2 regions of the Actinoalloteichus hymeniacidonis genome follow, and region 1 is predicted to be linked to the other one. Evidence: riboswitches for the same ligand, from Rfam matches in the RefSeq annotation. Region 1 holds a riboswitch; the other holds the start of a gene.
The links. A riboswitch is a leader RNA that binds a small molecule or an ion and turns the genes downstream of it on or off. The one in region 1 is predicted to bind S-adenosylmethionine.
Positions count from the first base shown of each region.

Region 1 (14,839 bases):
GCAGCAGGTTCGCGAAGGCCGCCCCGCCGACCGCGCCCCCGAAGGCGATCAGTGCCATAGGCACCGCCGTCCACCAGTCGATACGCGTCCGTCGAGCGTAGGTCGGGACCGCCGAGGCCGTGCCTGCGAACGCCGCCACCTTGCTCGTGGCCAGACTCAGCAGGGTGTCGCCACCCGGCATGACCAGCAGCAGCGCGGGCAGCTGTATCAGTCCCCCGCCTCCGACGATCGCGTCGACGGCACCTGCGGCGAAGGCCGCGACGCATAAGAAGAGAAGCGCTGCCAGGGACACGTCGGCGAACCCGGCCCACTCCAGAGGACTCGACACCCATCGAGCCTACGATCAGTGCGTGGCGGCTCAGACCTGCGTCGATGGCGAGAATCGTCACAGCCCGACCGGCTTCCGGCGCCCCACGGCGCGCGGTTTCCCGGCTGTTAGACTGCGCCGTCGTGCCGTGTGGCATTCCGCCATGGAGGAAGACTGTCGTTCCCGATCCGGGCTTCGCCTGCGTGAACGCTCGGCAGCGCCACGAGAGATACGCGGCACGACTGACACACATCGAGACCGAGGGGTTGTCGCATGGCGAACATCAAGTCACAGGTCAAGCGGATCCGGACCAACGAGAAGGCCCGGCTTCGGAACAAGGCGGTGAAGTCCTCGGTCAAGACCGCGATCCGCAAGTTCCGTGAGGCTGCCGAGGCCGGCGACAAGGACAAGGCCATCACGTTGAGCCGCGAGGCGGGCCGCAAGCTGGACAAGGCTGCCAGCAAGGGCGTCATCCACGCGAACCAGGCCGCCAACAAGAAGTCGGCGATCGCCAAGCGCGTGAACCAGCTCTGAGCTGTCTGCCAGGACTTCGTCCTGGCTATCCGTGACGCAGGCCGTCGGCCGCGTACAGCGGCAGCTCGGTGGCGCACGGACAGGTCGATCGAGACCGCCGAGGGGCATTCCCTCGGCGGTCTCTCGCTTTTCAGAGCGTCGGAGCGCGGTGACACAGGAGACCGCACCGCCGCAGACGCAGGTCTCTCAGTGGGCGGCGGATCTGGCGTCGATGATTCCGAACACCGCGCGTTCCAGCGCGTACGAGGAATCGGCCGCCATGCCCTTCACCTCGCCGTTGAGCGCGGCCACCAGGTGCATCGCCCTGCCCAACCCGGCTTCCTCCCAGCCTCGGACCTGGGTACGCACCTTCTTGATCTTCCACGGCGGCATGCCCAGTTCACCAGCCATCTGCATGGGATCCCCATTACGGGCGCCGCGCACCAGGGCGATGCTGCGCACGGCGTCCGCCAACGCGTCCGCGATCAGCACGGCGGGCACCCCGGTCTGCAGAGCCCACCGAAGTGCTTCGAGGGCGCCCGTCCGATCGCCGGTGACGGCCTTCTCCGCGACGGCGAACCCGGTGACCTCCGCGCGGCCCCGGTGGTACCGACGGACAACCGTCTCGTCGATGGGTCCGTCGGTGTCGGCGACCAGTTGAACTGCGGCGGCGGCGAGTTCTCGCAGGTCCGAGCCCACCGTCTCGACCAGGGCCGATACCGCCCGAGCGTCGATCCGGCCACCGACCCGCCGCACCTCGTTGCGAACGAAGGCCTCGCGCTCGTTGCTCCGAGTGATCTTTCCGCATTCCTCCACGGCTGCGCCGTTGCCCTTGAGCGCGGCCGGAAGCTGTTTGGCCAGCTTGGCACGACCGCCGCCGGAATGGACCACGACCAGGACGATCCCGTCATCGGGCTGCGGCCGATAGGCGACGAGCGCCTCGGCGAGCTCCGCGCCGGCGTCCTGGGCCGTATCCACCACCACCACCCGCCCCTCGCCGAACAACGAGGGGCTCACCAACTCGGCGAACCGTGGCACGGTCAGTTCGGCTGCTTTGATCCGGACCGTCTCGGTCATCGGGTCGAGTGCCTTCGCCGCGTCCGACGCCGCTCGCACGGCGCGCTCGACGAGTAGCTCCTCCTCCCCCAGGACCAGCAGAAGCGGGGCGGCCGGGGCGGCTTGCTTGCTCACCCGACCATCCTGGCACGGGTGCCCGACCGGCTTCGGCGCCGAGAGGCCGACGGCGGTCCGATCCTGCCGCGCGGATGCGGCGAAGGCCACCGTCGGAAGAGGGCATCCGGTCCCACGCTTCGGACGCAGGGTGGTTTCGGACTGTTTCGATGCCCTAGGGTTGGCCGCACAACTGAAGACTTCATCCAGAGGGGTAGAGGGTCCGGCCCTACGAAACCCCGGCAACCGGCGTCGCCTGCCAACCGCGCTCTGCGGGCTGTCGACGATCACGGTGCCAATTCCGGCCCGCGACAGCGGGAAAGATGAGGAGAGGCCTCGCGATGACGACCACCCTGCGCAATTCCACGGATGCCACGTTGGATCTCGGTCCGGCAATCGCATTGTCCTGCAGGGAGTGCGGCAACCGCATTCCGCTCGCGGCCGAATTCGCCTGTGCCGAATGTTTCGGACCGCTGGAAGTGGCCTACGAGTTCGGCAGGATCCGCCGGGAGGACATCGAGGCGGGCCCCCGTTCCATCTGGCGCTACCGCAACCTGCTCCCCGTACCCGCCGACGTCGATGAGCACGCCAACACCCAGCCCGGACTGACCCGGCTCGTGCGTGCCGACCGACTGGGCGCCGAACTCGGGCTGAAGAACCTGTGGGTCAAGGACGACACCGGTAACCCCACCCACTCTTTCAAGGACCGCGTGGTCGCTGTGGCCTTGGCCGCAGCCCGGGAATTGGGATTCCAGGTGTTGGCCTGTCCCTCCACCGGCAACCTCGCCAACGCCGTCGCCGCTGCGGCGGCTCGTGCGGGTTGGCGCTCCGTGGTGCTGATCCCGTCGACATTGGAGCGGGCCAAGGTGTTGACCACCGCGGCCTACGACGGTGCCCTCATCGCGGTGGAGGGCAACTACGACGACGTCAACCGGCTTGCCACCGAGCTGGCGGCCGAGCACGAGGACTGGGCGTTCGTCAACGTCAACGTGCGGCCGTACTACGCCGAGGGCTCGAAGACGCTCGGTTACGAGGTCGCCGAGCAGCTCGGCTGGCGACTTCCGGAGCAGATCGTCGTCCCGATCGCCTCCGGTGCGCAACTCACCAAGGTCGACAAAGGCTTCCGCGAACTGGGCGAACTGGGTCTTGTGGAGCCCACGCCCTACCGGATCTTCGGTGCCCAGGCCACCGGCTGCTCTCCGGTGTCCGCCGCGTTCCGAGCGGGCAGTGACGTGGTCCAGCCCGTTCGCCCGGACACCATCGCCCGTTCACTGGCGATCGGCGCACCTGCCGACGGCCCCTACGTGCTCGACGCCGTCCGACGCACCGGCGGTGCCATCGAGGACGTCAGTGACGAGGAGGTGGTCGCGGGCATCCGCCTGTTGGCCAGGACCGAGGGCATCTTCACCGAGACCGCAGGCGGGGTCACCGTGGCCACGACGAAGAAGTTGGTCGAGGCCGGAAAGATCGACCCGGAGGCCGAGACGGTACTGCTGATCACCGGCGACGGCCTCAAGACCCTCGACGCGATTCAGGATCACGTCGGACCCACGGCCACCGTGCCGCCGTCGGCGCAGGCCGTGCACGAGGCGCTCGGCTACTGAGCGAACCGGCGTCTCGAATCGGACTTGGGACTTCGGGGCGGTCGAGGAGCCGGCGGGATCGGTGAATCGGTCCCGCCCCGGCTCACGGCTGGGCCACCTCCGGGGTACGACGAGCCACCAACGGCGCCTCGGCTCCCTCGGCCACCGCCACGTCGCCGCCGAGGTCGGTACGCACCACCTCGGCGCCCAGCGTCGTCAGCTCGTCGATCACCGTGGCATTGGGATGCCCGTAGCGGTTGTCGGCACCCACGCTGATCAGGGCGACTCTCGGTCTGATCGCCGCGAGGAAACGTGGTGAGGTGTAGCGCGAGCCGTGATGCGGCACCTTGAGCACGTCCGCACCGAGGTCGACGCCCGAGCCGAGCAGGGCATCCTGACCGGCCAATTCGACGTCCCCGGTCAGCAGTACGCGACCGACCGGCGTCGTCGCGCGGATCACCAACGAGGCATCGTTGATCTCCGTGCCGGATTCCTCGTCGACCCGGGTAGGTGGGGCGACCGGTCCGAGTACCTCCATGGTCAGCTCGGGCCAGTCCAGGCGTTGATCGGCCCGGAGCTCCACGATCGGCACCTGGGCCGCAGCCGCCGATTCGCGCACCCGAGTATCGGCCCAGGCGGGTGCACGAAGCGGGCCGACCGCGACCGCCGACACCCGCCGCCCGGTCATCGCCGAGGTCAGCCCGCCGATGTGGTCGGCATGGAGATGACTCAGCACGATCAGCGCGAGAGTGTGGACGCCGAGATCACGCAGGCATGCGTGCACGGCCCCGTTGTCCGGTCCGGTGTCCACGACCACCGCGCTGCCGGGCTCGCCGGTGGCGAGCACGATGGCATCGCCCTGTTCGACGTCGCAGGCCACCACCGTCCAATCCCGTGGCGGCCAACCCGGTGCGACGATCCGGCTCGGCACCAGGAAGAGCACCAGCACCAAGACCAGTGCCAGCACCAGGGTCCGGGTTCGCCGCGATCGCACGAGGAGGATCAGCACCACGAGAACCACCGCGAGCAGCACCCCGCCGCCCATCCCGCCCGGCCAGTCCAGGCGCGCCCCGGGAACAGCAGCGGCATGACGTCCGACCAGGATCAACCACCACACCTCGGGCCCGGCCAACCGCACGAGCAGCTCGGCGGTACCCAGGTGCAGCGGCGCGATCAGCGCCGCCAGCACCCCCAGCACCGTGGCAGGTGGCACCGCCGGTGCTGCCAGCAGGTTCGCCAATACCGAGATGAGACTGACCTCGCCGGACAGCCCGGCGACCAGCGGGGCGGTGGCCAGCTGCGCGGCCATCGCGACGGCCAGAGCCTCCGCGAGCACAACGGGGACACCTCGATCCCGCAGGGCACCCGCCCACCTCGGCGCCAGGATCACCAGACCCGCCGTCGCCGCCACCGACAATGCGAACCCCGGATGCGTGGCCAACTCCGGGCGCACCATCAACAGGACGATCACCGTTCCCGCCAGCGCCGGCAGGGCACAGCGACGCCGTCCGAGCACCAAGGCCAGCAGGGTGACCGCGCCCATCGCAGCCGCCCGAAGCACGCTGGGTTCCGGACGAGCCAGGATCACGAAGCCCACGAGCGTCACGCCCGCTGCCAAGGTCGACGGGATCGGCCCGAGGCTCAATGCCCGACATCCCAACAGGACGGCCCCGCACAGAATCGCCAGATTGGCGCCGGACACAGCGGTCAAGTGCGTCAATCCCGCAGCTTGGAACTCCTCCTCGACCTGAGCCGATTGATCGCGGGTGTCGCCGACCACCAGTGCGGGCAGCAGGCCTGCCGGATCGGGATGCAGCACGCTGGCTGCGGTCCGCAGTCCACCGCGGATCACGTCGGCAGCCGATTGCCACCACGAGACCGGCCCGACCGCCGTGGGTGGTCCCCGCACCCGGAGCACCGCCACCGTGAGGTCGCCGGAGCGGGCAGGGAGCAGCGAGCCCTCGACGGTCACCTGTTGACCGGGTAGCAGCGTCGCCCATTCGGGGTCATCGGCGAGGACTATCGTTCCTCCCCAGGTCGGGGTCCATCCGTCGTCCCCTCGCATCGCGGTCAACTGAGTGCGGATCAACAACCTGCCGTCGTCCGGCGAGCCTGCATAGCCCGCGCTGCTCAACCGGACCGGATCCTCGGTGAGTCGTAGCCGCACGAGGGCCTCGGCGCCTCGCTCGGCTGCGGCCCGCAGTTCATGGCCGCTGGTGTGTTGGACCCGAAGGGCGATACCGATCGAGGCCGTGATCGTCAGTGCCCCGACGGCCAGCACGCCCGCCATCATTCGTCGAGCGAGCGGGAATCGATGCCAGGCCCGGAGGCCGCAGCCGATCACCAGCAGGCAGGCCACTATCCCGACCAGGATCGCGGCGTGGTGGCCGCCGTACATCCCGACCAGGGTGGTGCCCCACACCGCCAGCGCCGAGGGCACCAGTCGGAGGTCACGGCGAGCCGGTTGCTCGATCATGCCGTCACCAGGTCCTTCAATCGCTCGTACCTGGTGGGGCCGATCCCGTCCACCTCGCGCAGGTCCTCGACGGAATCGAACCGACCGTGTTCGGTCCGCCAATCGAGAATGCGTTGCGCGGTGACCGGCCCCACGCCGGGCAGCGAGTCGAGCTGGGCGACCGATGCCGCGTTCAGGTCGATCGCGGCACCACCACCGGCGGTGGCCGCGGCCTCGCCACCGCCGACCACGCCGCCGTCGGACTGCGCTCCGGGTGGCACGGGCGCATCGACGTGGATCTGCTCACCATCTGCCAGCGGACGAGCCAGGTTCACCGTGTCGAGATCGGCATCCGGGTGTGCCCCGCCCGCAGCCGCCACCGCGTCCGCCACTCTGGCTGGCGCGCTGAGCGTGACCAGTCCGGGTGTCATGACCCGCCCGACGACGCTGACCACCAGTTCGGCGGGCGCCGTCGTCGTCTCTGCCACCGAGGTCGACGAGGTCTGCGGAGTGGCGGCGGCGGGCACCAGCGGTAGTGGTTCCGCAGCAGGCGCGGACCGCCAGAGCAATCCCACCGTGACGACCAAGGCGATACCCACCGCGCCGAGCCCGAGCGCCAGCGCGCCCGATCGGCCGGGGTCCAGTCGGGCCGAGCCGATGCCAGCGGGCACCCAGCGCCGGACGAGGCGGTTGAGCCTGCCTTCGGTGGGTAGCTTCACGGAGGTCGGGTCACCGACGCGACTGCGATGTCGCCCGCCGACGGGTGGAGCACCTCGACCGGTCCCGTCCCGCCGTCTCCAGCCATCCCCGACGGCCCTCGTCACACCGGCGTCCGGCGGCACGCCATCGCCGTCCTCCCCGGTGACGATGACGTCGAGTCGCCGCCGAGGGCCCGGGAAGACAGCTCGGCGTGGTGTCGTGGAAACGGCCATGCCGTGCATTCAAGCCGTCGATCACGAGCAACACCCGAGTTCAAGATCCACATGTGGATGGATCGGACGGTGTGGACAACTCCCCGGTCAGAACGCGACGGCGGCCTTCCGATCGCCCTCGGTTGCGTAACGTCGTGGGGTTACGCCCAGCCACTCGGGTGGCTCAGCCGATCAGGTCAGGGCCGCCCGGCAACACGACCGCGCCCAGCACGCCGGGCCCGGTATGCGCGCCGATCACCGCGCCCAACTCCGAGATCAGACAGGCCCGGCAGCCGGGAACGCGTTCCTCGATCCTCGACGCCAGTTCCACCGCTCGCTCCGGCGCATCCAGGTGGTGCACCGCCACGCCGACATCGCCGGACCCGGCGGTCTCGACGACATGGTCGACCAGCCTGGTCAGCGCCCGCGCAGAGGTGCGGACCTTCTCCAGGGGGACGATGCCGCCGTCGTCGACGTGTAGCAGCGGACGCACCGCCAGCGCCGTGCCAAGGAACGCCGCCGCAGTGCCGATACGACCACCACGTCGCAGGTACTCCAGGGTGTCCAGACAGAAGAAGGCCCTGGTCCGCAGCGCTGTCTCCTCGGCGATCCTGGCAGCCTCGTGGCCATCGGCACCGGAGCCCGCCGCGATCGCGGCCGACAGGACCGCATAGCCCAGGCCCATCCCGGTGGAACGAGAATCGATCACCTTGATCCGGTCCGAGCCCAGTTCCTCGGCTGCGAACCACGCCGCATCCCAGGTTCCGGAGAGGTCTGCCGACAGGTGCACCGAGACGATCATCTCGGCGCCGTCCCGCAGCAGTTCTCGATAGACCGCGGCGAACTCGCTCGGTGTCGGGCGGGAGGTGGTGACCAGGCGGTGGGCCCGGAGGTCGGCGGCGAGTTCCTTCGGGCCGACGTCGACGCAGTCTCGCCGCGACCGGCCGTCCACCAGGACGTGCAGCGGCACCACCCGCACCCGATATCGCTCGGCGAATCCCTCGGGGAGGTGGGCTGTCGAATCGGTGACGATGGCCACGGTCATCCCGGGCGCCTGCTGTTCTGCCGCCAGGCCATCGCTTCGATGCCGTGGTGCGTCGGCCGTATCGCCGTCCGGATGGGTTCGCCGGTCGCGATGACCAGCTCGGCCAAGGCCAGCCCGACGGCATGATGTGCCGTCCAGCCCCAGTGCAGCCCGTCACGGTTGCCCTGGCCGGAGTCCAGGTGGTCGGTGACCAGCGAAGGCAGATCGAGCAACGGGATGCCGACTCGGCCGCCCCAGGCCCGGATCTCCGCTTCGGCAGGCGCATGCCCGGTATGGATCCGGGCATAGGAGTCGGCGCGGTGGACCGAGGGCACCATCGCGATGATCGGTAGCTCGGGACGTAGCGCTCGGATCGCCCGTCTGCATTCATCGAGATACCGGACCGTCAGCCGAGGCGGCAGCGCCACCGGCTTACCGCCCATGGCCCGGGTCAGCGACGGCTGGAGCCGCCGGTAACCCGCCCGGACCCGTCGACGCAGGCCGTCGGGACGCAGGTACCGGATGCCTTCCCGCAATGCCGTCGGCAGCGGCGAGGGCAGCGTGTCCATGCTTCCGACACCCAATACCACCGCGCGGACCAGCGGCAACGCGGCCCACACCCTCGGATCGCCGGTCAATGCCCACCAGGCGTCCCGTGCCGTCCAACCGAGCCCCGCGACGAGTTGAGCGGTACCGCCCAACTCTGCGGCGGCGACATTGGGCCACAGCCTCGGTTCGTCGGCCGGATGTGGGCCCTGCGGACCGTGGAAGGCGAGGGAATCGCCGAGGACCAGCAGCTCCCCACCTCTACGATCCGCCGCGTTCACTCCGAGATGCCTGCGTTGTACTGCCGTAGCCGCCACACGATGTCGTCGGCACGGCGTTCCAGAACCGTCCAATGGCAGTTCCCGATGCCACCGAGTTGCAGCCAATGGGGCAGATCCAGACCGAGCAACCGCCCGGTGAGCGTCGTGATCAGACCACCGTGGGCGCACAGCAACACCGTGCCCGAATACTCCTTATCCAGGTCTGCGACGACGCTTGCGGCGCGGTCCGCGACCTGGATCCGTGTCTCCCCGTTCGGCGTCGGCTGAGTCGGATCGTCGCGCCACTTCGACAGCAGCCCCGGCCAGGCCTCCTCGATCTCCACCGAGGTCAGACCCTCCCAATCACCCATGTGCGTCTCACGCAACCTGGTGTCGGTCTGAGTCTTGACGCCGGTGATCAGGTGGAAGGCCGACGCGGTGTCGGCAGCACGACGAAGATCCGAGGTGACCACGACCTCGGGTTCGAAACGAACCAACTCGGGCGCGGCACGGCGAGCCTGCGCACGCCCCCGCTCGGTGAGTTCGGTATCGAGGTGGCCCTGCAACCGGCCCTCTGCGTTGTGCCCTGTCTCGCCGTGCCGCCAGAGCACCAATCTGGACAGCGTCACGCCTGATCGTCCTCGGTCGCCGAAGCCGCCTCGGCGCTGTCCTCGGAAGACGTCGACGTGGGGGCTCCATCGTCGAACGGCACCCTCGGACAGTCCTTCCACAGCCGCTCGAGCCCGTAGAACGCACGTTCCTCGGCGTGTTGCACGTGGACGACGACGTCCACGAAGTCCAACAGCACCCACCGGCCTTCACGGGCGCCCTCACGGCGTACCGGCTTCACACCGATCTCGCGCAGCTTCTCCTCGATGCCGTCGACGATGGCCGAGACCTGACGCTCGTTGGGCGCCGAGGCGATCACGAAACAGTCGGTGATGACAAGCTGATCGGACACGTCCAGCACCACGATCTCGTGGGCCTTCTTGTCCGCCGCCGCACGGGCGGCGACGAGCGCCGTCTTCCGCGCCTCGTCGGTCGCTACCACAGTTCTCCCTCCGTGGCGGGCAAGCTCGCCCGCTCGAGTGTCTGAGCGTACCGGTGCCCGGTACATCGCCGACACGCAAAAAGACGTGAGGTGACGTAGCCGGGTGTTGGAACGATCCTGGTCCGACGTCAGGCCCCGGTACAGCCCGCACCCGGTGCGGTGATGCGAGCGGGAACCAGGACCACCCTGGCCGACTCGTTTCGTCGCTGACCTGGTGTAATCGATTGCCGGACTACTTCGTGCCACAGGGGTCACGCCAGCTCGACAACACCGTCGATCCACAGCGCTGCTGCGCCCGAGACGGGCGGGAACGCCCCCATCCGGACGTCGAGCGTGCTGCCCACCCGGCTCCGCGACATCGGCCGGTTCGAGGTCGATCCCGCCGCACAGGCCGATGAGGCCACTACCTATCGGACAACGCAGACCGGCGCCGAGCTCTCGCCGATGGCATACCGTGGCTCCACCTCGCCTACGCCCTGCGCCAGACCGCATCGGCGATCACCGTGCTGGACCACACGACGGACCGACTCCAGAACCGATCGGACTCATTCCCACCGACCCCCGATGGCGACAAGACAGCAGGTCAGCGACTGGAATCGACGTATAGGTCCCGCTTGGAGATGTACTGGACGACGCCGTCGGGAACCAGGTACCAGACGGGCATCCCCTCCGCCACGCGCGTGCGACACGCCGTGGACGAGATCGCCATCGCGGGCACCTCGATCAGCGTCACCGAGCCTGCCGGCAGGTGGTGGTCCGCGAGTTGATAGCCGGGCCTGGTCACTCCGACGAAGTGCGCGAGCGCGAACAGCTCGTCGGCTCGACGCCAGGACAGGATCTGCCCCAACGCGTCGGCGCCGGTGATGAAGAAGAAGTCCGTATCGGTGTAATGGGTGCGCAGATCCCGCAGGGTGTCCACGGTGAAGGTGGGCCCGTCGCGGTCGATGTCGACACGGCTGACCGAGAACCTCGGGTTGGACGCCGTCGCGATGACCGTCATCAGATAGCGGTCCTCGGCGGCGGTGATGACCTGGCCGTCCTTCTGCCAGGGCTTTCCGGTGGGCACGAACACGACCTCGTCCAGTTCGAAGCGTGCCTGTACCTCGCTCGCGACCACCAGGTGGCCATGGTGAATCGGGTCGAAGGTGCCGCCCATCACACCCACCCGCCGACGGGCAGAACTCTCCATCGGACTCACCGCCGTCGTCTCGGACACGAACGGGCAGCTTACCGGTCGGGTGGATGGGCGGCGGCCGACCAGGTCAGTCGACCGGTGCTACGACCTTCCCACCGACCAACTCACGCACCAGGATGGCCTCGACCGGGCAGCTGTCCGCGGCGTCGATCACCCCATCGTGCGCGTCGATCTCCTCCGAGATCGCGCTGGCCGCAGCGCCGTCGAGCCGGAAATGCTCGGGCGCGGTGCCTGCGCACATGCCCGATCCGACGCACGCCCCCTGGTTGACGTCGATCTTCCAGCGACTCATGACGTCGTCCTCCCTCACCAGCTGACCGGAAGCCTGACCAGACCCCGGACCAGCACCGGACTCTTCCATTCGAGACCATCATCCTCGACGGCGAATCGGAGCTGTGGCAGTGCCCCGAACAACGCGGTCAATCCCACCTGAAGCATCATCCCGGCCAGCGCGGCGCCAGGGCAGCGGTGTGGACCATGCCCGAAACCGAGATGCGGACGACCGATCCGATCCGGGTCCAGATCCTCGGGTCGTTCGAAGGCGGCCGGATCCAGGTTCGCCGATCCGATGGCAGGAAGCACGGCCTCCCCCGCCCGGATGAGGACGTCACCGAGCAGTACGTCCGACAAGGCATAACGGGCGAAGCTTGCACTTGCGCCGAGCGGCACGAAACGTGTCAGTTCCTCTACCAGGGTGGGGGCCAGACCAGGATCTGTCCGCAGGCGATCGACCAAGCCCGGCCACTGGATGAGGAGGTAGATGAAGTTCGAGAGTTGACTTGTGACGGCCTCGTTCCCCGAAGCGAGTACACCGATCCAAGTCGGGACGATCTGATCCTCGGAGATGACTCCGTTGTCGGCCGCGTCCACCAACTCTCCGAGTAGACCGACTGACGGGGTCCGCCGGTGGCGGTTGATCAGTTCGGCGAGATATTCCGCCAACCTCGCCATGCTCTCGTCGACCTCGGCTGGACTCATCGTGGTCACACTCAAGGTGGCGTCGGTCCACTCGCACAACTGTTTGCGGTCCTCGGTCGCCATCCCGAGAAGTTCGAAGGTCACCTCGGCTGCCAAGGGGATGGCGAAGTCGTGGACCACGTCGGCAGGCGGACCGGTGTGCACCATCTCAGCGATAAGCGAGTCAGCTACTGACCGCGCCGTCGGGCGCAGCTCCTCGATCCGGCGCGTATTCAAGGACCGCATCACAATCCGCCTACGCGGAGTGTGTTCCGGTGGGTCCAGGGATAGCAGGCCGCCCTGGATCACGTCCTCACTCATCCTCGGCTCGTCCCGGCCGGTGGAGGCGGCACGGCTGAACCTGGGATCGGACAACACCGTCCGAACGTCCTGGTAGCTGGTAGCGAGCCAGGCGTCCTCTCCGTAGGGCATCCGGACTCTCACCACCGGCTCGGTGGAGCGCAAGGCCGCATATGTCGGATCAAGCTCTAAGCGGTCGACCGACCCGAAGGGATAGCTCCTCGGTTCGCCTGCTGTGACCATCCAGTCGTCTCCTCATCGGCGGCTTCCGAGATGGAAGATCCACACAGAGAGTAAGAATACGACTACCCAAAGTCAACGAGGGTGGTGAGCGGTGCGCTCACACGCATGACGGTATGCCGGGCGGGGTAGCGAGCCGCCGCCCGGAAACCGATCGAGAAAAAGATCACGACCTCGGGCGTACCTGTCCCTCGCCCCAGATGACCCACTTGGTGGAGGTCAGTTCCGGCAGGCCCATCGGTCCCCTGGCGTGCAACTTCTGCGTCGAGATACCGATCTCGGCGCCCATGCCCAGTTCGGCGCCATCGGTGAAGCCGGTCGAGGCGTTGACCACGACCGCCGCAGCATCGACCCGGGCGACGAACCGCTTCGCGACCCGCAGGTCGGTGGTGAGCACGGCCTCGGTGTGCCCCGAACCGTGTCGCCCGATGTGATCGATGGCGTCCTCGAGGGAGTCGACCACCTTCACCGCAAGGTCCATCGACAGGTACTCGGTGTCCCAGTCCGCCTCGGTGGCAGGCACCGACTCCGGCAGCAGCGCTGCGGCGGTGGCGTCGGCATGGAGCAGCACCTCGGCGGCCCGCAGCTCCGAGCCCATCCTCGGCAGGAAGGTCTCCGCGACGGAGCGATGCACCAGCAGGGTCTCGGCGGCGTTGCACACGCTGGGGCGGCGGGTCTTGGAGTTGAGCACGATGCGAACTGCCCGATCGAGGTCGGCGGACTCGTCCACGTACACATGGCAGTTGCCCACCCCGGTCTCCACGGTGGGAACGGTGGCCTGCTCGACGACGGCGTTGATGAGACCGGCGCCGCCACGGGGGATGACCAGGTCCACCAGACCGCGCGCGGTGATCAGGTGCCGAACCGAGGCTCGATCGTGGCAGGGCAGCAGCTGCACCGCGTCGACCGGCAGCTCCCGAGCCGCCAGGACATCACGCAGAATCCCGACGAGCGCGGTGTTGGACCGCTCGGCGGAGGACGACCCACGCAGCAACACCGCATTGCCGGACTTCAGCGAGAGCCCGGCGGCGTCCACCGTCACGTTGGGCCTGCCTTCGTAGACCATGCCGAGCACACCGAGCGGCACCCGCAGTTGCCGCAGTTCCAGCCCGTTGGCCAAGGCGCCGCCCCGCACCACCTCGCCGATCGGATCAGGCAGCTCGGCGATGGCCCGCAACCCCTCGGCCACCGCAGCGATGCGCTCCGGAGTCAGGGTCAGGCGGTCGACCAGATTCGCGGCCATATCGGCCTTGTGCGCGATCGCCCGATCGGCCTCGTTGGCCTCGACGATCTCCGGGGTGCGTTCGAGCAGTGCCTCGGCCATGGCGACAAGAGCGGAGTCCTTCTCGCCCCGCGTCAACAACGCGGTGTCCGCAGCGGCCGAACGAGCCCGTCGCGCGGCATCGAGCACCTCGATCCGCAGTGCCTCGCCTGCCAACGGGTCGGCGGGAGAATCGACGGCGGCACCCGGGGTGTGCCTGCCTTCGGTGTCGGGGTTCTCCACGGCCTCATCCATCGTCGTGCTGGTCATCTGCCCAGCGTAGAGGCTTTCCGCCACCGGCATCGACTGAGTTCCCACCCGGTGCGATGTCCCCGTGCGGCCTGAGGTATGCCTGAGCATGTGGACGAGCAGGGGTTGCGAGAACTGGCCGAGGAGCGACTGCGCGCGCTGGCAGGCCCGCAGGCACGACTACGTGCGGACCAATGGGCGGCCATCAGTGCGTTGGTGATCGACCGCAGGCGGGCGCTCGTGGTGCAACGAACGGGCTGGGGCAAGTCCGCCGTCTATTTCGTCGCGACCGCGTTGTTGCGCGAGCTGGGCGAGGGCCCGACGATCATCGTCTCGCCGCTGTTGGCCCTGATGCGCAACCAGGTAGAGGCCGCAGCAGCCGCAGGCGTGCACGCGGCCACGATCAACTCGGCGAACGCCACCGAATGGGAGCAGGTCCAGGACGCCGTGGCCTCCGGCGAGGTCGACGTTCTGCTGGTCAGCCCGGAGCGGCTGAACAACCCGGATTTCCGCGACACCGTCCTTCCCGCGCTGACCGAGAGCGCCGGTCTGCTCGTGGTGGACGAGGCACACTGCGTCTCCGACTGGGGGCACGATTTCCGTCCCGATTACCGCAGGCTCCGGACCCTGCTCACCGAGCTGCCCCCCGGTGTCCCGGTGCTGGCGACCACGGCCACCGCCAACGATCGCGTGGTGCACGACGTCACCGAACAACTCGGCCTTGGTCAACCGGAAGCGCAGACCCTGGTGCTGCGTGGACCGTTGGACCGGGAGAGCCTCCATCTAGGTGTCCTCCGGCTGCCGACGGCCCAGGCTC
Region 1 is NZ_JACHIS010000001.1:4,551,887-4,566,725, forward strand. It holds gene BKA25_RS18940 (sulfite exporter TauE/SafE family protein) at 1-328, opposite strand, end outside; gene rpsT (30S ribosomal protein S20) at 581-841, shown strand; gene holA (DNA polymerase III subunit delta) at 1,028-2,011, opposite strand; SAM riboswitch class I at 2,190-2,320, shown strand; gene thrC (threonine synthase) at 2,332-3,594, shown strand; gene BKA25_RS18960 (ComEC/Rec2 family competence protein) at 3,677-6,049, opposite strand; gene BKA25_RS27980 (ComEA family DNA-binding protein) at 6,046-6,747, opposite strand; gene BKA25_RS18970 (DegV family protein) at 7,124-7,984, opposite strand; gene octT (diglucosylglycerate octanoyltransferase) at 7,981-8,790, opposite strand; gene BKA25_RS18980 (histidine phosphatase family protein) at 8,787-9,398, opposite strand; gene rsfS (ribosome silencing factor) at 9,395-9,820, opposite strand; gene nadD (nicotinate-nucleotide adenylyltransferase) at 10,404-11,009, opposite strand; gene BKA25_RS18995 (ferredoxin) at 11,083-11,307, opposite strand; gene BKA25_RS19000 (cytochrome P450) at 11,322-12,515, opposite strand; gene BKA25_RS19005 (glutamate-5-semialdehyde dehydrogenase) at 12,679-14,028, opposite strand; gene BKA25_RS19010 (RecQ family ATP-dependent DNA helicase) at 14,122-14,839, shown strand, end outside.

Region 2 (14,839 bases), 1.0 Mb from region 1:
AAGTCTCCGGTCACGACGATCGGCTGCTTGCTTCGGTGTGCCTGGATTGCACCCTCATAGTCGAGACCGGCAAGCGGCACCTGGACTTTTCGCAACCGGCCATTGACGTGTGTCGTCAGTACGATGCTGGTGCTATCGAGATCATCATCGCCGTTTTCCTCCCGGTTCAAGGTACGTACCATCCCGAACAGGGTCTCCCGTCGCGGCGGTTCCTCCCGTCGGACCAGTCGTTCCCGTAGCAGCGGAAGGCCCGCCATCGCATCGCGATCGACGCGGATACGCGAGGTCTCCACAGCAGGTGTCGGGGCAGCTGTGGCCCAGGCGAAGGACAGATCCACCATGCGTAGCGTCCTTGGCTGAGTGAGGTCTTGCAGCGACTCCACCAGGTTGGCACTCAGGCCGGATTCCGCAGCACGATCGAGGGCTTGTTCGTCCCAGGCCAACGCCAGCCTGCGCACCGACGACAGGTCGGAGGCGAGTGTCGTCATGACTTTACGGGCGAAGGGCAGGTCGGAAGCAGCCTCGTCCGGTGCGGCATCACCGAGCCGGGACACGACGGTGAAGACGAAACTGCCCCGCTGGGTATGCCCCAGCCGGATCCCATCGTCGAGGTACTCGGTGACGACAGCTGATCGCCTGCCTCGATGCGAGTGCAGCGGGTCGTCGGCCGTCGTGGCTGCGGCCTTCATCATTCTGAACAGTGCACCGAGAGACGCTTCGGCTTGCCGGAACGGAATGGTCCCGTCCAGCAGTTCTTGATCAAGCCGAACGTAGAAGAGATCGGCACGAGCGCTCGTGATGTGTTCCACCAACTGCGCGATATTCCAGTCATAGATGGAGGTGAGAGCGAGGAGCACCTCCTTGAAGCGCCGCGAGAAATCCACGTAGTCGGTAGCCAGCGGAAGCATGATCCGGCCGCGTAGCCCGCCCTCGCCCGGGAGCCGCCAGATCTCCTTGATCTCCGCCTGCCGTGCTTCGAGTTCCCACCCGTGAGAGGCCAGGTACTGCGAGACCGCAGAAGGCGACAGCACGGACGTAACTTCTTGCAGGTCACCATCCCGCAGGTAGCTCATTGCCCACCACCTTCACCGAGCTCGTTCATGGTGCGCTGGAGCGCTGGGACATCGAAGAAACCGTCTCGGGGCAGGCGCACCGTCTTGTTCGCCCTACCCTCCACGATGTCACCCAGACTCGTTGCCCGCGCCCAGTACATCCGACTTTCACTCGTGAGTCCCTCCTCCGAGAGATCGAGGAGGCGGTGCGGATCCTCCGGGATCAGCAACACACCGAGGAACGCAGGAACGAAACGCTTGGGATTACACAGCTTCAAGAACGATTTGCGCTCCAACGTCCACGCGAGGTAGCCGTCCTTGAGCAAGCCATGTTGGGATGTGCACTTCAGCTGGAGCTCCAGCTCCGGGTAGTTGAACTCCTTATGCTCGCGGGAGTCCACGATGGTGATGTCGACTCCGTCATAGTCCGTCTCATGGCTCTTGATCGAACATCCCGCTGCTGCCGCGACCATTCGCACGAACGCAAGACTGAACTGCTCTTGCATGGCGTTACGTGGTAAACCGTCGACCGGGCCCCTGGTTGTCAGTTCTCGGCCGCTCGCCACGTCCGTCATACCTTCTTCTTCCGCCGCTCTAGATCGACAGAAGACTAGGGACCGCTCTCGCGCTCTTTGTCGTCTTCAACGCGCCTTCACCCGATCGGTTCGCCGACCACCCCGGTCGAGTGCTCGCTGACCCAGCAATGAGCTGGGCTCGACAGAGCAACCGGTTCCGACAACGGAGGTTGTCGGCTGCGGCCCGGTCGGCGAGAGAGCAGGACGGGGACCCGCTGGGCCATGCCTCGCTGCCGCCCTCATCCCTCCAGCGCGTCGGCTGACAGGAGCCATTCCTCCTCGACCTCGGCCTTCTCGGCCTTGAGCTGTCGGAGTTCGGCGTCCAGATCCATCAGCCGACCGGTGTCGCTGCCCGCATCCGCCAGCGCCTGGTTGAGTTCCTTCTCCTTCTTGTCCAGGGTCGCCAACCTGCGTTCGAGCTTGGCGAGCTGCTTGCGGGCGGCCCTGGTGTCGGCGGCGGACATCCCACTGCCTGCGGACGGGCTAGCATTCTCGGTCCCCGCCGAGGTGGCCTCGCCCACCGAGGTCGGCTGTGTTTGCAGCTGTTCGCGGCGACGCAGGTATTCGTCGATTCCGCCCGGCAAATCGGTCACCTGGCCGTCTCCGAACAACGCGACCGTCTTGTCGCAGACCCGTTCGATGAGGTACCGGTCGTGTGAGACGACCACCATGGTTCCCGGCCAGGAGTCGAGCAGGTCCTCGAGCTGTTGCAGGGTGTCGATGTCCAGGTCGTTGGTCGGTTCGTCGAGCAGCAGCACGTTGGGCTCGGCCATCATCAGCCGGACCAACTGCAGTCGGCGTCGCTCGCCGCCGGACAGGTCGCCGACCGGCGTCCATTGCTTGCCCTTGGGGAAGCCGAGCCGCTCGGCCAGCTGGGCGGCGGAGAGATCCTGTTTGCCGAGGGTGACCCGGGTGGCGACCTCTTCGACGGCCTCCAGCACCCGCAGCTGCGGCGGCAGGTCGTGCAACTCCTGGGTGAGGTGGGCGAGGCGCACGGTCTGTCCCTGGATGCGTTGGCCCGCTGCCGGTTCCCGCTCCCCCGCCAGCATCCGCAGCAGGGTCGTCTTGCCCGATCCGTTGACACCGACCAATCCGACTCGATCCCCGGGGCCGATCCGCCAGGTGATGTCCTCGGCGATGGTCAGATCGCCTGCACGCAGGTCGACGTTCTCCAGTTCCAGCACCGTGCGCCCGAGTCTGCGCTTGGCGAAGGTCATCAGCTCGACGGTGTCCCGGGGCGGTGGGACATCGGAGATCAGCGTCTCGGCCGCCTCGATGCGGTATCTCGGCTTCGAGGTGCGGGCCGGTGCTCCCCGGCGCAGCCAGGCGAGTTCCTTACGCGCCAGGTTGCGGCGTCGGTCCTCGGCCGCGTCGGCCTGTCTGGCCCGCTCCGCCCTGGCGAAGATCCAGTCGGCGTAGCCGCCCTCGTACTGTTCGACGCTGCCGCCGACGACCTCCCAGGTCCTGGTGCACACGGTGTCCAGGAACCAGCGATCGTGGGTGACGACGATCAGGGCACAGCGGCGGGCGGTGAGATGCCCGGCCAGCCACTGCACGCCCTCGATGTCGAGGTGGTTGGTCGGCTCGTCGAGCACGATGAGGTCGAGTTCCTGCACCAGCGCCGCGGCCAGCGCCACCCGACGCCGCTCACCGCCGGAGAAGTTGGCCACCGGGGCGTCGAGGCCGCGTTCGGTGATGCCCAGGCCCTCCAGGATGCCGCGCACCCGCGCGTCGGAGGCCCATTCGTGCTCGGCGGCGTAGCCGAGCGGATCGAGGATCGCCTGGCGGACCGTCGAGCCCTCCGGGAGTTCGGTCCGTTGGGTCACGACAGCCATCCGCAGGTCGGAGGTGTGTGCGACGCGGCCGGAGTCCGGTGGCTCGATGCCCGCCATCACCTCCAGCAACGTGGTCTTGCCGCCGCCGTTGAGCCCCACCACGCCGACGCGCTCGCCACGTCCGATGCCCAGCGATACGGAGTCGAGCAGGTTTCGCACGCCGTAGGACTTCGACACCTCGGACAGGTTCACCAGGTTGACCATCGGCCGGGACACACTCCGTTTCGTCCATCCGCCACGACCCGCGCGGCCGCCACCACTGCATTATCCGCTCTCGTCGGTCGCCATCCGACCTGCCGGGGGCGTTGAGAGGCCCGACGACCGTCTGCCACCCCGACTACCCAGGCTCCACAGCATGGCGACCGCGATCGAGGCCAGTCCGCCGATCACCACGACGGTGGTCGGCGCCAGCACGGCCAGCGCCGCACCCACTAGGGCGAGCGAGGTCCGTTCGGACATGCCATCGGCGAGGTGATAGATGCTGAACACCCGGCCGTGCAGGTGTCGTGGCACATCTCGGAGCAGCAGGGTGACCTCGATGCCGATGATCACGCCGCCCGCGATGCCCATGATGAACAGCACGATGGCGAGCGGGACGGCGAGCGTGGCCAGTGGCGCCACCGAGGTCCAGGCGACTCCTTGCACGAGATAGGCCGTGAGGTGGTGGGTGCGCATGGTTGTGGCGGCGAGTTGTCCGGCCAGCACCGTGCCCACCAGTAATCCGGCTCCGTAGACGGTGAAGAGCAGTGCCACGCCCCGGCCATCGCCGGAGAGGTCGGTGCCGAAGATCCCGAGCAGCACGGTGAGACCACCGCCGATCAGACCCCAGGAGGTGCAGAGGGCGACAACGGCCCTGGCGGCCCGATTGCGGCGTAGGACGGCGATCCCACCGCCGAGTTGTAGCCGTCGTGGCGCAGCTGCGGTGTCGAGGCCCATTCGTCCGATGACAGGCATTCGCCACACCACGAAAGCACCGAGCACCTGGAGTCCGCAGGCGAAGCCGAAGACGGGCAACGCGCCGAGATCGCTGACCCCGCTGCCCGCCACCGCGCCCAGGATCGTCGTGATCGCCATGATGCGGGACACCGCGGCGTTGGCCAGTGGCCATTGGCGTTCGTCGAGCAACGCATAGCGGAGCCGCTGCAGCGCCAGGGGTGGGAATTGGGCCGCTATCGAGCAGATCGCGTTGCACCCGGCGACGGCGATCAGCGATTGGGATAGCGACACCGCCATGCCCATGATCAGCACGGCCTGTACTGCGAGAGCGACGCCGGCAGCCAGCCTCGGTTCGACGTGGTCGACCACCGCGCCCGCGACCGGTCCGGCCAGCAGACCGGGAACCGTCCCCGCCAGCAGCAGCCAGGCCAGTGTCGAGCCGGAGTGTTCGGCCAGTACTGCGACCGTCAAACCGATCTGGACGGTCCATAACCCGAGGGAGCCTGCTAACCCGACGAACCACAGCCTGCGGAAGGGCCCGGAGTCCCAGATGCGGATACGCCGGCTTCGATTGTCACTCTCTGTCACCAGTCGATCATGCAAGCTCCACCGGACTGGATGTCAAGAGCTCGCGGCTGGCGTGCGCGCCGCAAAGTTCGCTTACCACCATACAATTCCACCGTTTGCCTTTTACCCGAAAGGCGCAACGGAAGTCCGATTGGTTGCGCTTTAGCCTATCCGGCTGCGCCATCGGGCGCACCGCGTTAGCCCGTACCGACGATTGCGCACGCCGCCCACTGCTCCGTAATATTGATCTTCTCGTGATGGTTGTCGATCGACTGCAATCATCCGAATTCGCGAGCTGGGGGTTGAGCAATGAACTGACCGAGAGAGCCCAGGTCCGACGCGCCAGGTCATCCTTGCCGGTGGGCGCTTCCACGGTCGATATCGACCATAAAACCCCCTGAATTCGCCGTGAATTATCTAGGTCAAATTTCATGGCGCGTTTCCGCGACCTTGTTCCGCAGTGTCATTCTGCGGTGCCCGTTACCCGCATTTGGCACCCTGCAACGACTCTTCGAAGGTGGGACGCCGCCCCGTTTCAAGGAGAGTCGAGTCAGTTGATCAACAGCGGCGCCGCCGGAACGACGTCACCAATTGCCGGAAACCGCAGTTTCCTGGCGCTGCTGTTGGCAAATGGAATATCGGCATTGGGCACCGGCCTGTACCTGCCCGCGATCCAGCTACTCGCGGTCGAGCTGACCACCGATGAGACGGCGGTGGCCGCGCTGAAGGTGGCCTCGGTGCTGCCCGCCGCCCTGGTCACCCTGTGGTCCGGGGTCGCCGCCGACCGAATGCGCCGCCGGGCATTGATGATCTTCAGCGATGTCGTTCGGGCCGTGGCGATCCTGTCCTTCGCGGGCCTGGTCGCGGGCAATGTGCACACGCTGTGGCCGCTGTATCTGGTCGCCATCGTGTTGGGCTCCACGCAGACGCTGTTCGATAGCGCGGCGCAGGCGATCCTGCCGCAGTTGGTGCCCCACCACGAGCTCGACCGCGCGAACAGCCTGCTGACCTTCTCCTGGACGATGGGGGTCGCCTTCCTCGGTCCGGCCATCGGCGGCGTGTTGTTCTCGATCGACCACGCCCTGCCGTTCGTCGCGAACGCGGCTACCTTCCTGCTCTCGGCGGTCATGCTGGTCTGGGTTCGGGTGAAGACCGGCGTCGCCGTCCCCCGGGGACCGAGGGGGATCCGCAGCATCACGGCCGAGGTCGGCACCGGCATCCGACACGTCCTGGAGCACCGCGTCCTGCGTTCGGTCACGCTCATCGGCGCGGTGGTGAGTTTCTGCGTCGGAATGATCACGAGCGTGTTCGTGCTGTTCAGCACCCGCTGGTTGGGGCTCGATGCGATCGGGTTCGGACTGTTCCTGGTCGGCGAGGCCGTCGGCGCACTGGCAGGCAGTTACCTGGCCGTGCGGCTCGAAGGACGGGTGAGTCGCCGCGTGATCGTCCGGGCGGTACCACTGCTGATCGGGGCCATGTACGCCCTACAGGCCGTGACGTCCTCGCTCCCGTTGGCCTTCGTGGTCGTCTCCGCCGGGAACGCCATGTTCATGGTCTGGACGATCGTGGCGACCTCGATACGACAGAGCATCGGTCCCAACGCGCTGCTCGGGCGTATCACCAGCGTCGATCGCCTGTGCGGCCTGACCGCTACGGGGGCTGGGGCACTCGTCGGTGGCACGGTGGCGGGCAGCCTTGGTGTCCAGGCCCCGTTCTTCCTCAGCGCCGCCGTGTTGTGCATCCTGCCCCTGTGCGTCCGGCTGCGAGTGGATCAGGACGAGGTGCCGACGTCGCTTCGTTGGTGACTCGGGCTCGTCTCCTGCCCGATGCCTGCCACTCATGCGTGCACCGGTGGTGGGGCAGGCCGCGTCTGATCCTCGCGTTGCACGACCTTGGCGCCCGGCACCGGCCCCTGGGCGACCCGAACCGTGCGGCAGACTCCCGCCCCGGACAGCTCGGCTGCCACCTGGACTGCGGATGCCGCGCTCTCACACAGGAAGGCACAGGTCGGTCCCGAACCGGACACCACACCGGCCAGCGCGCCCGCGTCCACGCCTGCCCGCAGGGTCCGACGCAGTGTGGGGCGCAAGGACACCGCCGCCGCCTGCAGGTCGTTGCCGAGCAACAGGGCCAACTGCCGAGGGTCGCCGGAGGCCAAGGCCTCCAATACGGGTTCGACGGAGCCGATGCGGGGTGGTCTGCCCTCATCGCGCAGCCGGTCCATCTCGTGGAAGACACTCGGCGTCGACAGTCCTCGGCGGGCCAGCGCCAGCACCCAGTGGAACGAGTGCCGGGACAGCACCGGGACGAGCCGCTCGCCGCGACCGGTACCCAGCGCGTTGCCGCCGTGCAGACAGAACGGCACATCGCTGCCCAGCGTCGCCGCGACATCGGCGAGTTCGTCTCGGCCGATGTCCAACTTCCACAGCGAGGCCAGCCCGACCAAGGTCGCCGCCGCGTCGGCACTACCGCCCGCCATGCCACCCGCGACCGGAATGCCCTTGTTGATCACCACCCGGACCTTCGGATCCGCTGAGTTCCGGCCGACATGCGCGGCCAGCGCCTCGACGGCTCGCCACGCGAGATTCGTCGGCCCGGCGGGCACGGCATCGGCTCCCTCGCCGTGCACCTCCACGCCGGGATCGTCCGTGGCTGCGACGGTGATCTCATCGGTCAACGACAGGGCTTGGAAGACGGTGATCAGATCGTGGTAGCCATCCTCACGCAGATCGCCGACGCCAAGGTGCAGATTGACCTTGGCCGGAACGCGAACCGTTATCGGGGGTGGTACGACTGCGAGCACCCCTGCAGCCTACGGCCGGTTCCGCTGGATGTGTTCGATCAACCTTCTATGAGCACTCTTCGGCATCAGACGATCACCTTCCGTTAGTCGCTGGTGCATCCGGATCACCCCGCTCGACCCCCATCCGTCCCCCTGCACGAGGGCCGAGGGCGGATGGGGGCCGATGGCCGCGACGATGCTTGTTCTCACCCGCTTTCCGGCGAGAACGAGTCGGGTCAGAAGGAGGGCAGCACACCGCCGTCGTAGTTCTCCTCGATGAAGGTCCGAACCTCATCGGAGGTCAGCAGCTCCACGAGCGTGGCGATCCTCGGGTCGTCGGCCAACGCGGGCGTGGTGACGATGCCGTTGGCGTTCGGGTTGTCCGCCGCCTCCTCCAGCAGGATGGAGTCGTCGGCCGGGCTCAGGCCCGCGTCGATGGCGTAGTTGCCGTTGATCACCGAGGCGTCGGTGTCGGCGAGGCTCACCGGCAGCTGCGCGGCCTCCAGCGGCGCGAACTCCAGGTTCTTCGGGTTGTCCTCGACATCGGCCTCGGTGGCCTGCCCCTCGGTGCCCTCCCGCAGGCTGATCAGGTCGTTGGCGGCGAGCAGTTGCAGACCCCGGTTGAGGTTGGCCGGGTCGTTGGACACGCCGATGGTGGCGCCGTCGGGCAGGTCGTCGATCGACTCGACGCTCTCCGAGTAGAGGCCGAGCGGTTCGAGGTGCACCGCCTCGATCCACTCGTACTCTCCGCCGTGCTCGATCTCGAAGTTGTCGAGGTAGGGAACGGTCTGGAAGTAGTTCGCCTCCAGCGAGCCCTCCTGCAGCGCGGTGTTGGGCTGGATGTAGTCGGTGAACTCGACGACCTCCAGTTCCAGTCCCGCCTCCTCGGCCAGCTCCTCGTTGATGAAGTTGAGGATCTCGCCGTGCGGCACCGGGCTGACGCCCACGCGCAACGGGCCGTCCGTCGAGCCGGGCTCGGTGGCGTCCGGACCGTTCTCGCTGCCGCAGCCCGCGAGCACGGCTGCGGAGGCGGCCAGCAGGACGGTGGTCTGTCTGACCCGAGCTCGAATACGCATTGCGGTGTACTCCTTCTTCGCTGGTGGCCCACTGTGCGATTGCGGCCAGTGTGTCCACAGTGGACTGAATTGGACCGACGCCACCGGACTCCGGACGCCGTTGCGCGGCAACGGGCCGGTGGCGCGGGTAGAACAAGCTGTGCGTGGCGCGATCAGATCTTCAAAGCGGACCGCCGTCGATCGATGCCTCGGGCCAACCGGTCGAAGAGCAGCTGGGTGAACCACGCGAGGGCACCCAGCGCGATCACCGACGCCCACAACATCCGGGTGTCGTTGCGCTGGTAGCCGTAGCGGATCGCCACGTCGCCCAGTCCGCCACCGCCGATGACCCCGGCCATCGCCGAGTAGCCGATCAACGTCACCGCCGTGACACCGATCGCCGCGACCAGCGCCGGGCCCGCCTCACGCAGCAGCACGCTGCGGACCATGCGCGTGCGGCTGGCTCCGGTGGTGATGGCTGCCTCGACGACCGCGGCGTTGACCTCGCGCAGGGCAGCCTGGACCAGCCGTCCGACGAACGGGATAGCACCCACCGTGAGCGGGACGATCACGGCCGTCGGGCCGATCGTGGTGCCGACCAACGTCCTGGTCACCGACCCCAGCAGGACCAGCAGCACCACGAACGGCAGTGAACGACCGATGTCGACCACCACGCCGAGTACCCGGTGCAGGACCGGACGCGGGCTCAAACCGGTCGGCGAGGTGATGTGCAGCAGCACCCCGAGGGGGATTCCGCCGATCGCCGCCAAGACGGTGGCGATGCCGACCATGAAGATCGTGTCTCCGGTGGCGGCTGACACCAGATCGAAGACCCGATCCCACGGGGTCGGTTCTCTCACGCGGCCACTCCTCCTATCTCCTGCGGGGTGCGACGGATCGTCGCGTCGTGCTCGCCGAGCCAGGCCAGCGCAGCCTCGGATCGGTCACCGGTCAAGCCGATGCGGAATCGAGCGACCGGGGTGTCGCCAAGCCTGGTGAGACCGCCGCCGAGGATCGACAGGTCGACGCCGAACCGGTTGGCGGCCTCCGGCAGCAGCGCGCCGACGGCGGCGAATCCGACCAGCACCACCTCGGCGACGACGTCGGCCCGCGTCGAGGGATTGAAGGCCCCCGTCGCCTGGTCGACCTCGGGAAGCAGGGCGGAGGTGATCCGGCTACCTGGCACGCTGAGCAAGTCGAGCACCTTTCCGTGTTCCACGATCTGTCCGTCGTCCAGCACCGCGACGTCGTCGCAGATCCGCCGGACCACTGCCATGTCGTGCGTGACGACGAGGACGGTCACACCGAGTTCGGCCCGCGCCCGGTCGAGCACGGTGAGCACCGAACCGGTGGTCTCCGGGTCCAGCGCCGAGGTCGGTTCGTCGGCCAGCAGCACGGACGGCCGCGCCGCCAAGGCCCTGGCCACGGCGACACGCTGCCGCTGACCACCGGAAAGCTGATCGGGGTAGTTGCCTGCCTTGTCGGTCAAGCCGACCAGGTCCAGCAACTCGACGACCCGGGAACGACGCGCCGCCGGGCTCACCCCGGCGCTCTCCAGCGGAAGCGCGACGTTGCCCGCGGCGGTGCGCTGGCGCAGCAGCGAATCGCCCTGCGGAACGACGCCGATGCGGCGGCGGGCGGCCCGCAGATCACGACCGCGCAGCGAGACCAGGTCGGTGCCCTCGACGGTGATCGAACCGCTATCGGGCTGTTCCAGCAGCGCGATGCACCTGGCCAGCGTGGACTTTCCCGCGCCGCTGGGGCCCACCACCCCACACACCGTGCTTTCCGGGACGGACAGGGTGACCCCGTCCAGGGCGTGCACCACGCCGTTCTTGCCGGGGAAGGTCTTGGTCAGCTTGTCGACAGTGATCATCTTTAGCTCCACGACGCCGGGCCGCGCGAAAGGCGGCACGCTGAGACCGCCCCCATCGGGGGCGGTGAGAAAGGGCGACGAAATTCCGGTGGGTTCTAAGCTCGGGTTGACTCGAGGTAGACCCGACAGCCGGAAGCGGTTCGACGACACTGGTCGACCACACGTCGGCGCGTGAGCATGAAGCGAACTAACACTACGACTCCATCGGTCCTGGCGTTAGCACCTGCCCAACGAGTGGGTGGTTGCTGCGGCGTCATAGAGCCAGGTCTCTCAGCCGCTCAGGATGGTCGGTCTCACTGAGTAAAACCGACGAGCGAGTGTGAACGCAAGTAGATTCAGGCCACATCGGCACAACGGCACCCGTTTCGCCCAACGTGAAAGCGCTTCGGCGCGGGCTCCAGGCACGAGGTCGGGCAGCCAGAGCGTGTCGGAGGACACGCACAGCGAACGCGATCGGTTGGCAGCACGCCGTCGGGTCGGGTCGCCGCCCGGACGCTCGGACCACTCGGGTTCGGCCTGGGCAGCAGGGATTCTCCACCCGCGTTCGTCGTCTTCGAAGCAACGAGCGCGATCCCCTGCCGGGTTCGGGGATTCGCTGCACCGACTCGGGATCAACGCGGTGATCTCGCAGGAGGATGCCCGGTGACCGCCCTTGGGCAAAGTTCGGCGGCCCGACCGGCCGACTCGATGATGGCTCGCCCGAATCGTTCGTATCGCGCCGAACGAGCGCACGGCGACGATCCCGGACATCAGTGACCCAAGTCACTCTTCGGCCGTGTCAGGAATCCCGGTGCCATCTCGTTCTGGGTGCGAACGTAGAGACAGGAGCAGGAGAATGCGCCATCGCATCGTTGTCCTGGGGGCCGGATACGCCGGGGCCTTCGCCGCCGGATACCTCGCCCGTCACCTTCACCCCGACGACTTCGACATCACCGCCGTCAACGCCGAATCCCACTTCGTCGAGCGGATGCGCCTGCACCAGCTCGCCGCAGGCCAGGATGCGCCCCGCCATGAATTGGCGAAGGTGTTCGCAGGCACGAGCCTCCGGCTGCGAGTGGCGCGTGTCACCGCCGTCGATGTCGAGCACCGAATCGTCACCGTCGAAGACCGTGCTGGCACCGAACGACTCGAGTACGACACCCTCCTCTACTCGCTCGGCAGCACCACCGCCGACCACGGCGTCCCCGGCGTGGCCGAACACGCCTTCCATATCGCCGAACGGCAGCCGACACTGCGATTGCGTCGCAGGCTGGGCGAGCTGGCCGAGAATGGAAGGGTGCTGGTGGTGGGCGGCAATCTGACCGCGATCGAGGCCGCTACCGAGATCGTCGAGGCTCACCCCGAACTACAGGTCACCCTCGCAACCAGCGGCGAGCTGGGCGGCTGGCTGAGCCCGAAGGCTCGCCGTCATCTGTTTCGTGCCTTCGACCGATTCGGCATCACAGTGCACGAGCACACCACCATCGGCCGGGTCGAGGCCACGGGGGCCGTCGCCTCCGATGGCACGACCCTCGCTTCCGACGCGACCGTGTGGGCGGCGGGTTTCTCCGTCCATCCCATCGCCGCCGCGAGCGGTCTTGATGTCGAACACGATGGCAGGATCACCGTCGACCGTCTGATGCGCTCGGTCTCGCACCCCGAGGTCTACGCCGCCGGTGACAGCGTCCATGCCGTCGGCGATAACGGCAGTCCGCTGCCGATGTCGTGCGCTTCGGCGGGATTCACCGCCAGGCAGGCAACGGCCGCGATCGTCGGGGACCTGACCGGTCGGAAGATCTCGAAGATCCCGATGGCATACCTCGGAAACTGCCTCAGCCTCGGACAACGGGATGCGATCTTCCAGGCGGTCGATGGCGAGGCGCACTCGAGGTCCTGGTCTCTCCGGGGCCGGCCTGCCGCGCGTCTCAAGGCTGGAGTGCTCAAGAACGTCGTGTGGAGCACCTGCCATCCGACCTACGGGCTGCCGAGCCGCAAACTCCGGCTGACCACCGCGGATCGTTCGGTCGGCCGCGATAGGCACGCAGAGTCGCTCTGATGGACACTGCTCACCTGGGGTATTTCGAGGTCAACCGGGATCGGTTGGCCTCGATTGCCTACCGACTGCTCGGCTCGGCCGCCGATGCCGAGGACGCCGTGCAAGACGCATTCCTGCGCTGGCAGTGCGCAGACCGATCACACATCGAGGTACCCGAGGCGTGGCTGACCAAGGTAGTCACCAATCTGTCTCTCGACCGCCTCCGGTCGGCGCAGCTGCGGCACGAGCGCGCGGTCGGCGACTGGCTGCCCGAACCACTCCTGGACGGTGACCCGATGCTGGGCCCGGCCGACACCGTCGAACAGCGGGAGTCGGTGACGCTGGCGGTGCTGGTGCTCTTGGAGAGCCTGACGCCGATCGAGCGGGCGGTCTATGTTCTCCGCGAGGCCTTCTCCCATAGCCATGCCGAGATCGCCACGATCCTCGACATCACCGAGTCCGCGAGCCAACAGCACACCCACCGGGCTCGACGTCATGTCGCCACCAAGCGGACCCTCGGTGCAGTCGACGGTGCCGCCGCGCGCCGCATCGTCGAGGCCTTCGTCAACGCCGCCGCCTCGGGCGACACCGAACGCCTGGTGGCGTTGTTGACCGACGACGCGACCGCGATCGCCGACGGGGCCAACTGGACCACGAAATTCACCCGTTACTCGGTTCCCGATCGAATCGCCGCAGCCATACGCGCCAACTTCAAGCCGACTCCGGCGAGGCGAAAGCTGCTGGGCGGCGCCCCGGCCATCCACGCCGCCGTGGTCAACGGCTCCCCCGCACTGGTCGTGACACTCGAAGATCGGGTGCGCGGGCTCGCCGTTCTGGAGATGCGCGACGGCAAGGTCTCGGCCGTGCGCAGCATGGGAACCACCGCCCGTTTCGGTCGGCTCATCAAGGAATGGCGCCGACGCGAACACGACGCGCCCCTCATGGAATGGTGATTCTTATGTCCCCTGCCAGCGTGTTTCCGCCGGTCTCAGCGGTAGGCGCGGCGTGGCCGGCGCTCGGAACGGAAGACCAACAGCCCCAGCGGTACTACATCGCACCGGTACCGCAGCGGCGTGGCTGGCACCGATAACGAGCCGATCAGGCAGGCAACGCAGGGCGCGCCGTCGCCGGGAACGAGCCGTTCCAGGCCGTCGCCGAGGCGGAATGTCGTGCCACACAGGGCAACGAGGCGGGTTGCGGTGACGCCATCGGCGGGCACGATATGCACCTGAACTTCCCCGGATCTGCGGACGAACCAGCGGACCGCGTCATCGGAGGCCGGCGGATCGACTTCGCCGAGGTGGATGGCTCGGCAGTCGTGACAGTCCTCGACATGGGTACTGGGGATTCCCGGCTCGACCTCGGCGGGTGGTGGACCGAACAGGACCCCGGCTCCGCAGAGCGCGATTGCCCGGTCGCCGTCAATGGGCAGCAGTTCGCCCGCGTCGACGAAAACCTTGTGTCGTTGCAGGATCAGCCCTGCTTCCGGCGCCGCGACCTGATCGATCAGCAGAGGTTCGCCTGCGGTGTCGGCCGGCAGCTCGCTCATCGGGTCACCGCCGCATGCAGATAGGGACGCACTCGGGCGGCCCGGAGTTGTCGGACCGTGCCGACGACGAAGAACGTGGTGATCGTGGGTTCGGGTTTCATCGGATCACCGCCCGCGCACGACGAATCGGCACGATGACCGTGCCGGTCTCCGCTGGTCTATCGAGGACGGAACATGCGGGGCACGGTTGGTCCTCGTAGTAGCACTCTTCGATCGGCCACCGGTTGAGTGCGACGAAACGAGATCCCCCGCACGCAGGCCACACCACCACCGAGCCGTCCCGCTGTTCGCTTCGACCAAGGTGGGTATCGCCCATCTGTACCGAACGAACGAACCACCAGGGCGCATGGAACGGATCGCTCATCCTCGGCCCCCGTTTCCAGCGGTGGCCACGATGGCGCTGGCTTGAGGAGAACCCGACTCCGGCCCATGTTCCGCAGCGTTTTCGGCACGCAACAACGTGATCGAGTCGGCCAGCGCGAAACCAGCCTGTGGGACGTCGTCGAACAGAATGCGCCAGCAACCGATCGGCTGTGCGGTCCCGAGAATCGCTAGATCGACATGCTGAGCGGTCGGGGTCACGACCAGGTGCCGCCCG
Region 2 is NZ_JACHIS010000001.1:5,577,473-5,592,311, forward strand. It holds gene BKA25_RS23560 (hypothetical protein) at 1-1,073, opposite strand, end outside; gene BKA25_RS23565 (DUF4365 domain-containing protein) at 1,070-1,627, opposite strand; gene BKA25_RS23570 (ABC-F family ATP-binding cassette domain-containing protein) at 1,867-3,666, opposite strand; gene BKA25_RS23575 (MFS transporter) at 3,727-4,986, opposite strand; gene BKA25_RS23580 (MFS transporter) at 5,520-6,770, shown strand; gene BKA25_RS23585 (4-(cytidine 5'-diphospho)-2-C-methyl-D-erythritol kinase) at 6,803-7,768, opposite strand; gene BKA25_RS23590 (MetQ/NlpA family ABC transporter substrate-binding protein) at 7,984-8,823, opposite strand; gene BKA25_RS23595 (methionine ABC transporter permease) at 8,976-9,662, opposite strand; gene BKA25_RS23600 (methionine ABC transporter ATP-binding protein) at 9,659-10,678, opposite strand; SAM riboswitch class I at 10,877-10,968, opposite strand; gene BKA25_RS23605 (NAD(P)/FAD-dependent oxidoreductase) at 11,514-12,713, shown strand; gene BKA25_RS23610 (sigma-70 family RNA polymerase sigma factor) at 12,713-13,645, shown strand; gene BKA25_RS23615 (hypothetical protein) at 13,681-14,241, opposite strand; gene BKA25_RS23620 (hypothetical protein) at 14,602-14,839, opposite strand, start outside.
Region 2: another riboswitch for S-adenosylmethionine. It lies ahead of BKA25_RS23600 (methionine ABC transporter ATP-binding protein); the one in region 1 lies ahead of thrC (threonine synthase).